4 regions of the Longimicrobium sp. genome follow, and region 1 is predicted to be linked to each of the others. Evidence: riboswitches for the same ligand, from Rfam matches in the RefSeq annotation. Region 1 holds a riboswitch; each other region holds the start of a gene.
The links. Region 1 has a riboswitch for cyclic di-GMP ahead of VIB55_RS22950 (sugar transferase). Riboswitches for the same ligand answer to the same signal wherever they lie in the genome.
Positions count from the first base shown of each region.

Region 2: it holds a riboswitch for cyclic di-GMP, as region 1 does, so the genes downstream of both, VIB55_RS21170 (glycoside hydrolase family 26 protein) here and VIB55_RS22950 (sugar transferase) in region 1, are expected to answer to the same signal.
Region 3: it holds a riboswitch for cyclic di-GMP, as region 1 does, so the genes downstream of both, VIB55_RS00470 (Ig-like domain-containing protein) here and VIB55_RS22950 (sugar transferase) in region 1, are expected to answer to the same signal.
Region 4: it holds a riboswitch for cyclic di-GMP, as region 1 does, so the genes downstream of both, VIB55_RS22360 (bifunctional diguanylate cyclase/phosphodiesterase) here and VIB55_RS22950 (sugar transferase) in region 1, are expected to answer to the same signal.

Region 1 is NZ_DATBNB010000811.1:1,028-3,221, reverse strand. It holds gene VIB55_RS22955 (GumC family protein) at 1-387, shown strand, start outside; cyclic di-GMP riboswitch class I at 796-887, shown strand; gene VIB55_RS22950 (sugar transferase) at 904-2,194, shown strand, end outside.
Region 2 is NZ_DATBNB010000750.1:88-2,281, forward strand. It holds partial or broken gene VIB55_RS21165 (hypothetical protein) at 1-411, shown strand, start outside; cyclic di-GMP riboswitch class I at 1,356-1,446, shown strand; gene VIB55_RS21170 (glycoside hydrolase family 26 protein) at 1,461-2,194, shown strand, end outside.
Region 3 is NZ_DATBNB010000015.1:2,890-5,083, forward strand. It holds gene VIB55_RS00470 (Ig-like domain-containing protein) at 1-1,390, opposite strand, end outside; cyclic di-GMP riboswitch class I at 1,445-1,519, opposite strand; gene VIB55_RS00475 (hypothetical protein) at 1,803-2,141, opposite strand.
Region 4 is NZ_DATBNB010000794.1:2,842-5,035, reverse strand. It holds gene VIB55_RS22360 (bifunctional diguanylate cyclase/phosphodiesterase) at 1-1,330, opposite strand, end outside; cyclic di-GMP riboswitch class I at 1,342-1,434, opposite strand; gene VIB55_RS22355 (PDZ domain-containing protein) at 1,550-1,933, opposite strand.

The DNA of each region.
Region 1 (2,194 bases):
AACGTGGGCGAGGGCCGGCAGCTTCACTACATCCCCGCCGGGCACCTGCCGCCCGACCCGGTGCAGCTGCTGGGGTCGCCGCGCATCCAGGTGCTGATGGAGTGGCTGCGCGAAAAGTACTTCATCGTGGTGCTGGACTCGCCCCCGCTGAACCTGTTCGCCGACGCGGCCGTGCTGGGCGCCTGCGCCGACGCCACGCTGCTGGTGTCGCGCGCCGGGGTCACGCCCTTCGAGGCGGTGGTGCACGCCGCCGAGCAGTGCCGCCGGGCGCGCATGCCCACCGTGGGCACGGTGCTCAACGACATCGTCCCCGACCGCGACCGCGACTACGACCCCGCCTACCAGTGGTACGAAGAGGGCCGCGCCTACTACGCCCAGGCGGGCTGACGAGCCGGGGGGAAGATCCCACGCGGAGGCGCGGAGGAAGCGGAGGAAGAGCGGAGAGTTCTCTGCCTTCCTCCGCTTCCGCGTCAGCCGCCGGCCGAAAGGGGCTCCGGGGATTCTGCGCGGATGCTGGCGTTTCGCGTAGCTCGCGCGCATCCTGTGAACGACGGCCCGGGACCACCCCCACCGGCCGAAGGACCCTTCCGTGCCCTCCGCGTCCTCCGCGCCTCCGCGTGACACCCCTCCCACCCAGCCGCACGCCGCGGCAGAGTTGCGGAACATCCGCATCCGCGACGATGTGCCCCATGACGGCCTAACTCGTTCCCAGATCAGGACGAGAGGGCACAAACAGGTGCGCCGGTGGTATAGAATTCGCTTTGATGGCGGCCTGGGGCCTCCGGGCCGTGCAGCACCCGACAAGAGCACTCCCGCCGCGAGGCGGGGCCGCAGAGCCAGGGGTCTTGGTTGGCGCAGGGGATCGCCAAGACAGCCCAGCCGCCGAAGGTGGTAGGACAAGCCATGCAGCGCAGCATCATCGCCCTCGAGGGCACCACCCTCCGGGGAGCACCCGAAATCGGCCCCCCGCCCGAAGTTCCGCGCGAAGTGCCGGCTGTTCCCGTCATCCACGAGCCCGCGTCGGTGCCGGTGCCGCCCACCCTCACGGTGTCGGCGGCGCCCACGATGCTCCCCTCGCGGGTTCCCGCGCTTCCCACCGAAGTGCAGCGGACGGTGGACACCTTCGCGTGCGTGGGGCTGCTGCTGGCGGTGTGGATCGGCACGGCGCTGGGCACCATGCCCGGCGGGCTGAACGAGGTGCTCAAGCTCCAGATCACCATCCGCCACGCGCTGCTGACCGGGCTGTTCGCCCTGCTGTGGCCGCGGCTGTTCTCCATGGCCGGCGTGTACGACGCGCACGTGGCGCCCAACCGCCGGCACGCCATCCTGCGCATCGTGGCCGCCACGGGGCTGGGCAGCTTCATCGCCATGAGTTTCGTGATGCCCACCCTGGCGGGGCCGTACCGCGTTCCCGCCGCGGCCGCGTTCTGGGTGGCCTCGGCCGCCATCGCCGTCGCCGTTCGCGTTCCGGTGTGGGCGCTGGCAAACTCGGCGGCGCGCACCCACGTGCCCCGGCGGGTGCTGATCATCGGCAGCGGGCCGCGCGCCCGGCGCCTGCGCGACGAGATCCTGTCGCGCCCCGCCGGCGGCGTGGAGCTGCTGGGATGGGTGGATTCCGACGACCACGCGCTGGACGCCCGGATGGACCTTCCCAAGGTGTGCAGCCTGGACGGGCTGGAAGACTGGCTGATGCACCACGTGGTCGACGAGGCGCTGATCGCCCTTCCGGTCAAGTCGTGCTACGCCGAGATCCAGCGCTCCATCGAGGTGTGCGCGCGGGTGGGGGTGGAGAGCAAGTACCTGGCGGACGCCTTCCAGGTGTCGGTGGCGCGGCCCCGGCTGGAGCACGACCGGGCGCTCCCCTTCCTGACCATGAAGACCTTCTGCGACGACCACCGCGTGCTCATCAAGCGGGCGGTGGACATCGTGGGGGCTGCCGCGGGGCTGCTGGTGCTGTCGCCCTTCCTGATCGGCATCGCGCTGGCCATCAAGTTCACCAGCCGCGGGCCGGTGCTGTTCGCGCAGGAGCGCTACGGGCAGAACAAGCGCCGCTTCAAGATGTACAAGTTCCGCACGATGGTGCCCAACGCCGAGGCGCTGATCGCGCACCTGGAAGACAAGAACGAGGCGATCGGCCCGATCTTCAAGATCAAGGACGACCCCCGCGTGACGTCGGTGGGCCGCTGGCTGCGCA
Region 2 (2,194 bases), on a different contig from region 1:
CTGTACGGGATCGGCTATGGCGTGGGCGGACGGGTAATGGTGGCGCATCCGCGCGAGCTTCGGTCGATGGACCTGGCGGGCCGGCTGCACGCCTCCGGCTTCGAGGCCGAGACGCCGGCCGCCGGCACGCTCCGGCAGCGGCTGCACGGCGACCTGCCCTTGGCGCTGATCGTGGGCGCCGAGCTCGCCGCCGCCGAAGCCGAGACCCTGCGCGAGCTTCGCGCGATCCCGGCCGCGGCGTGGATGCCCATCGTGGTCGTGGACGCAGACGACGCCGGGGTTCGCCCGTCGCTGCTGGAGGCGGGCGCGGACCTTTGCTTCGCCTCGTCGGCCACGTTCACGGAGGTAGGCGCCGCGCTCAACGCGCTCCTCCGCCGCCTCTCCACGCTGGCAGGCGGCACCGCGGAGTAAGTCGCGGTTCGTCGCCCCGCAGAAGCCCCTCCCCGCATCGCCGCGGAGAGGGGCTTTCGCCGTCCGCGCTGTCATCCCGATGGAGCGGCCACACCGTACCCTCAGCGTGGCCTAAACACCGCAGCGACTGAGGGATCCGCCACACAGTGACCGTAGAGCAACAGGGCCGCGGACAGGCTCGTACCTATCTGCGTGAATCCGCCGCTGGACTCGCCGTAAGCCCGGGCTTCAGCCGCACGCGTGTTAGGACCCCCGCGCATGCCAGCCGAAACGCAGTCGAATTCTCCCTTTCCCCTGCGCAGCGGGGGAGAGGGCCGGGGAGAGGGGGCTGCCGAGGCATGCGCCGGCAGCCAGTAGAGCCTCGGTCGAAGTGCTCCTCTCTCCCGCGCAGTTTCGGGGGAGGCCGGGAGAGGGGGCTGCCGAGGCATGCACCGACGTCCAATCGAACCCCAATCGAAGTTCTCCCCTCTCCCGGCGCAGTTTGCCGGGGGAGGGGCGGGGGAGGGGCGAGCCCGGCGGATGTGTCTCGAGTTTGGGTGCCTCGCTGTCGCGCCCCCGGGACGCGCCGGTTGGGGCCTCGATGTGGGGAGAGAGCGATGCGCTTCGGATGGTGTGTGGCGGATCCCTCAGTCGCTGCCAGGTATGGGGTAGCGGCTGGGGTCTCGGGGCCGCTCCTTCGGGATGACACAGGGGCGCCGGATGCGGGTGGTCGGCATCCTATGTAGCAGTGGCGTCACGGGTTACGCGGCGCTTGCAAAAGTCGCGGGCTTCCGCAAAATGCCACGCGGTTTGCAATCGGACCACGCCTGTCATTCCAATCTAAAACGCTCATCTGCAAGCACTTAGCTGCATCACCCGGGTGCGGAACGCGACGTGCCAGAGTGGTGCGCGGGCGCGGCTCCTCCGCGCTCGATGTTCCCGCCCGGAAAATCTCCCCGGGCACCGATCGATAATGGCAAACCCGTCGAAAGGCGGGGACGCAAAGCTACGAGGCTACCGCGGGATCGCTCCCGCCACGCCAGTCGGGCCGCCGAAGCAAGGTGCCATCCATGCGCAAGCTCTCGTCTCGTGTCTCGTCGTTCGCGTCCGTCGTTCTCGCCGGATCGCTCGTGCTCATCAGCGCGGCCTGCGACGGCGCGGGCTCCGTTACCGGCCCCGAGGACCCCACGAAGCCGGAGGCGCCGGTGACCCCCACCAGCGGCCCGTTCTTTCACGGCGCCTTCCTGGGCGAAGCCGACAGCAAGCCCGAGCGCATCGGCGCGGCCATCCGCCAGTACGGCGACATGGTGGGCAAGGCGCCGGCGCTGGTGAAGACCTACCACCCGGTGTCGTGCGACTTTTCCGCCACCGGCTGGTGCGGCAAGGTGCTGCGCGAGGTGAGCGCGGCGGGCGCCACCAACTTCGTCGCCCTGGACCTGCGCTGGAACGGCGCGCCGCAGTCCGGGCTGCTGGAAGCGATCGCCGCGGGCCGCGCGGATGCCGAGTTCGCGCGCATCGGCCGGCAGCTGGCGGCCGTCGGCGGCACGGTGCTGCTGGAGCCGGCGTGGGAGATGAACGGCAACTGGCAGTACGTGTGGCAGGGCGTGGAGAACGGCGGCGACCACAGCGCGCCGGCCAAGTACGCCGCCGCCTGGCGCCGCATCGTCGACATCTTCCGCCGCGAGGGCGCCAGCAACGTCCGCTGGGTGTTCAACCCCAACGTGGGCAACCCGCTGACCAACCGCGCCACGGGCCCGGCGCACTGGAACTGGTACGGCCACTACTATCCCGGCGACGCGTACGT
Region 3 (2,194 bases), on a different contig from region 1:
TGGCGGACGAGCCCCACACGCCCCACATGTCCACGCTCTCCGGCAGCGTCACCTGTGACCACGCGGTGCCGTCGAAGTGAAGCAGCACGCCGCCGTCGCCCGTGGCGTACACGTCGGTGGCCGAGGTGCCCCACACGCGGCGAAGGAGCGTGGTGACGCCGGAGTTCATCGGCGTCCAGTTCCCCGCCTTGCCGCGCAGGATGGTTCCCCGGTCGCCCACCACGAACCAGTCGTTTGGCCCGGCGGCCCACACGCCCCAGAGGTAGATGTTGGGCGACGGCGTGTACCAGTTGCCCAGGGCCAGGGGGTAGACGCTCTGGCCGTCCCACTGCTCCTGGCGCCACACCTGCCCGTCGAAGTGCAGGATGCGCCCGGCCTGGCCCACGGCGTAGATGTCGTCGGCCGCGGTGCCGTAGATGTCGAGCGTGCCATGCCACTGCACGGTGTCGACGTTGCTCCACTCCACCCCGTCGAAGTGCAGCACGCTCGTCCAGTTGGCCGCGTAGACGTTGTTCACCGACGTGCCCCACACCGCCCAGTTGCCCTGGTCGTGGGCGGGCTCCATCAGGTGCCAGCGGTGGATCGGCTCGTCCACGATCAGCGCGGCGCTGCCGGTGATGGACCCGATCGTCGCGGTGATGGACGTGAAGCCCGTCTGGCTCCCCGTCGCCATGCCGTTCGCGTCCACGGTGCCCACGCTGGCGATGGTGGACGACCAGGTGACCGGCGCGCCGGCGATGACGTTGCCGTGCAGGTCGGTGACGGCCGCGGTGAACTGCTGGGTTTCGCCCGGCAGCACCGTCGCGGTCCCCGGTGTGACGATCACGGCCCCCGGGATCCCCGACTCGATGCGGAACTTCACGGCCAGCGTCTGCCCGTTCACCACGGCCACGTACCGGCTGCCGTCCACGCCGCGCGCCGCCGAACCGTTCGCCACCACGCGCACGTCGGCGTGGCCCAGCTCCACCGGTCCCACGCGCACGCGAACGCGGTACACCTGCGCCTCGCTCAGGGAGAACTGGCGGGTGTGCCAGTTGACGTGGTAGTGCGAGTCGGAAACCTTCACCGCCTCGCCGCCGGTGCCCCCTGCCCGCGTGTACTCGGCGACGGGAGAGGTGCAGGCGGTGCCCGACCACGCGCAGATGGTCACGGTGGGGTCGAGCCCGGCATCGAACGTCCCGGGCGCGCCGGGGTTCCGGGCCATCGGCGGCAGCCAGAAGAAGCCGGGGGTGCCGCCGTGCGCGGCGTCGGAGATGGAAGCCGCCGCCACGCCGGTCGGGGCAGCCGGGTTCTCCAGGTCGGCGCACGCGGCGCCAAGAAGCGCGAGCGCGGCAAATGCCACGCGGGTCTGCCAGCTCGTTGCGAGCCGGAATACGGGGGTGTCGGTCATGAGCGGGAGGGGGGCGAACGGATTTGCCGGCGCGGCGGGCCGGCGACGCCCTTCTTCGGTAGCCCAGCTGTCTCGGAGAGACCTGTGGCTTTGCGGACCGGCCTCGCGGCCGGGGTGCGTTTTCGGCGAGGTGGTGTTTGGCGAGCTATAAAGTAGGCTTGATTTTCCTAAACGCAAGTGTATTGATACGCAAAGGTGTTGCAGAAGCAGGGCTTGGCCCGGCGGCCGCCAATCCTGAAGCGCGTTTTGGGCCGGAACGTCTCTGCATCCCACCGGTCCCGCTGACGCCCCGTCGCCGGCATGGCGGACGCAGCCTCGGCTCGACGCGGACCACGCGCTCATCGTTGGACAAAAGAAAACGCAGAGAGCGTTTCGGCTCTCTGCGTTCACGCCTGCCCCGCGGCGGAAAGCTTCAGGGCGTGCTGTCCACGCGCACGGGGACGCTGGCGGTGTCGCCGAGGGCAGGCGCGCTCACCCGGCCCCGCTCCACGAGCGCCGAGTCGCGTGCGTCCAGCGCCTCCAGGTGGATGGTGGTGTCGACGGCCATCCCCATCCGCGCCGCCTCTTCGGGAGAAAGCGCCTTGGCCTCGGTCTGCACCTGCTGCGACGACAGCCCGTCTTCCCACTCCTTGTTGGTGGTATCCATCTTCGCCGGCCCTCCCGCCGCCTTGTCGCCACCCCTTCCGCACGCGGCCAGGAGCAACGCGGCGGCGAACGTGAGGGGCAAACGGCGGAACTCAGACATCGGCATGGTGGCGTCTCCGTAGGAACTCGGAAAAAGATCGATGGCGCGGCGGCCCGCGC
Region 4 (2,194 bases), on a different contig from region 1:
TCACCCCCGGCTCGGAAAAGCCGTGGTGCCCGGCGCCCAGCGTCTTGGCGCGGTACATGGCGCGGTCCGCCATCGCCAGCACCCCCTCCGGCGTCTCCGCGCACGCCCCCAGCGCCACGCCGATGCTGGCCGAGCAGCGCATCTCCACGTCCTCGATGGTCACCGGCGCCGCGAGCAGCCGCTGGATGCGCTGAACGACGGCGAGCGCGTCCTGCTCGCGCTCCACCCCGTGCAGCAGCGCGGCGAACTCGTCGCCGCCGATGCGCGCCACCATGTCGCTGGGGCGGATGGAGGCGGCCAGGCGCTCGCCCACCACGGCCAGCAGCGCGTCGCCCGCGGCGTGGCCCAGGCGGTCGTTCACCGTCTTGAAGCGGTCCAGGTCCACGAACAGCACCGCGAACTCGGCCCCACGCTGGCCGCGGGCCTCGCACGCCTGCTGCAGCGCGCGCAGAAAGGCGGCGCGGTCGGGCAGGCGCGTCAGCGCGTCGAGGTCCACGTCGCTCGAAGGGGCAGCGGGCTCCTCGCGCCCGCTCAGGTCCTCGCACCACGTCACCAGCCCCATCGGCCGCTCGTCGTCCGCCGCTACGATGTCGGACCACAGGCGCACGGGAAAGCGGGTGCCGTCGCGGCGCACGTTGATCCGCTCGCGCACCCAGCGGCGCACGGGGCGCGCAGGCACGCCGCCCTGCGCGCTCCACAGCTCGGGCGGCGCCAGCGCGCGGGCGGGAAGGCCGTACATCTCGTCCAGCCGGTAGCCGTGCATCTGGGCCTCGGCGGGATTGGTGTAGACGATGGCCCCCGTCTCGTCGGTGATGGTCAGCCCGCGATCCACCGCCGCGAGCGCCCGTTCCAGCAGCTCCAGCCGGGCCTGGGCCGCGCGCAGCGCCTCGTCCGCGGCCTCCGCGCGGATCTCGGCCATCGCCCCCGCGGCCATGCACTCCAGCGCGGCGACCTCGCCGGCGGACCAGGGCCGGACGTTGAGGGCCACCAGCGAGCCGGCGGGCGCCTCGCCCGGAGTGGCAAGCGGCACGAGGGCGAGCGAGGGGCCGAAGACGAGGGACGGATCGCCGGCGGAGAGCGCGCGGAAGGTGCGGGTTTCGCCCGCGTTCCGTGCGTCGCGCAGCGGCGGGCCCAGGTGAAGGATGGCGGCCAGCAGCGCCTGCTGGTGCTCCGGCGCGCCGGCGGTGTGCACGGGGGGATGGCCGGCGCCCTCCAGCAGCACGGCGGCGGCACCCAGGTTCAGCCGGGCGACGGCGTTCGCGGCCAGGCCGCGCAGGGTCTCGGCGCCAGCCCCGGAGGCGGCATCGGATACGGACGGAGGAGTGCGCATGGCAGCACCTGTTCGGTAACCCGACCGGCATGGCCGCAGGGGAGCGCGGCTGTAGCCTCGTGGCTTTGCGTCCCCGCCTTTCGACGGGTTTGCCGTTATCGTAGGTGCCCGGCGCGGGTAAGAACGGCCAGGCGGGGTGCATCATTTCCGGCAACTTGCGCCGGTGCACGGAGGTGGCGCAAGGAACGTTCCCGGTAAACGTCCTGCGCCGAGTGACGCTTACGGCGCGGCGGCAGGCGCCGCGGCCACGATCCGCAGCTCGCGCTCCTCGTCCCCGCGCTTCACGCGGACGGTGTAGGCGCGCCCCGGCGCCAGCCCAGGAAACAGGGGACGCTCCAGGCTGTCACGCCCGTCGATGGAGAGCACCACGTCGTCCACCATGAACCCCGCCGCGGCCGCCGGCGACTCCGGCGACACGACCGCGACGAACGGCCGCGCGTTGGGAAAGATGCGAAGTGCCAGGCCAAGGGTTCCCGCGGGGCGCGGGTTCCGGACCCCCTGCGAGTCGGCGGCGGTCGCGGTCGGCGCCGGCGTCGGCTGCTGCGCGCGAGCCGGGTGCGCGAACGCGATGGCCACCGCGGCTGCGGCGATGCTGATTCTCACGTAACGGACCTCGCGCGAAGGTGAGCGTCGGCGACGGGACGCGATTGGAAGCAAGCAGAAGTTGCGCGGATCGTCAACTGTTTTCGCGCCAGCGTGCGTTCAGCATCCGTGGAGGCTCGGCTTCAGCACCACAGGTCGAATGCGCGGGTGATGTCTGAGGGGTGCTCGAAGATCCACTCGGGCGTCATCGCCTCGATGGCGTGCAGAAAGGCGCCCTTGCCGGAGGGCGGGCCTGGGCGCATACACGTCGACGCAGCCCTT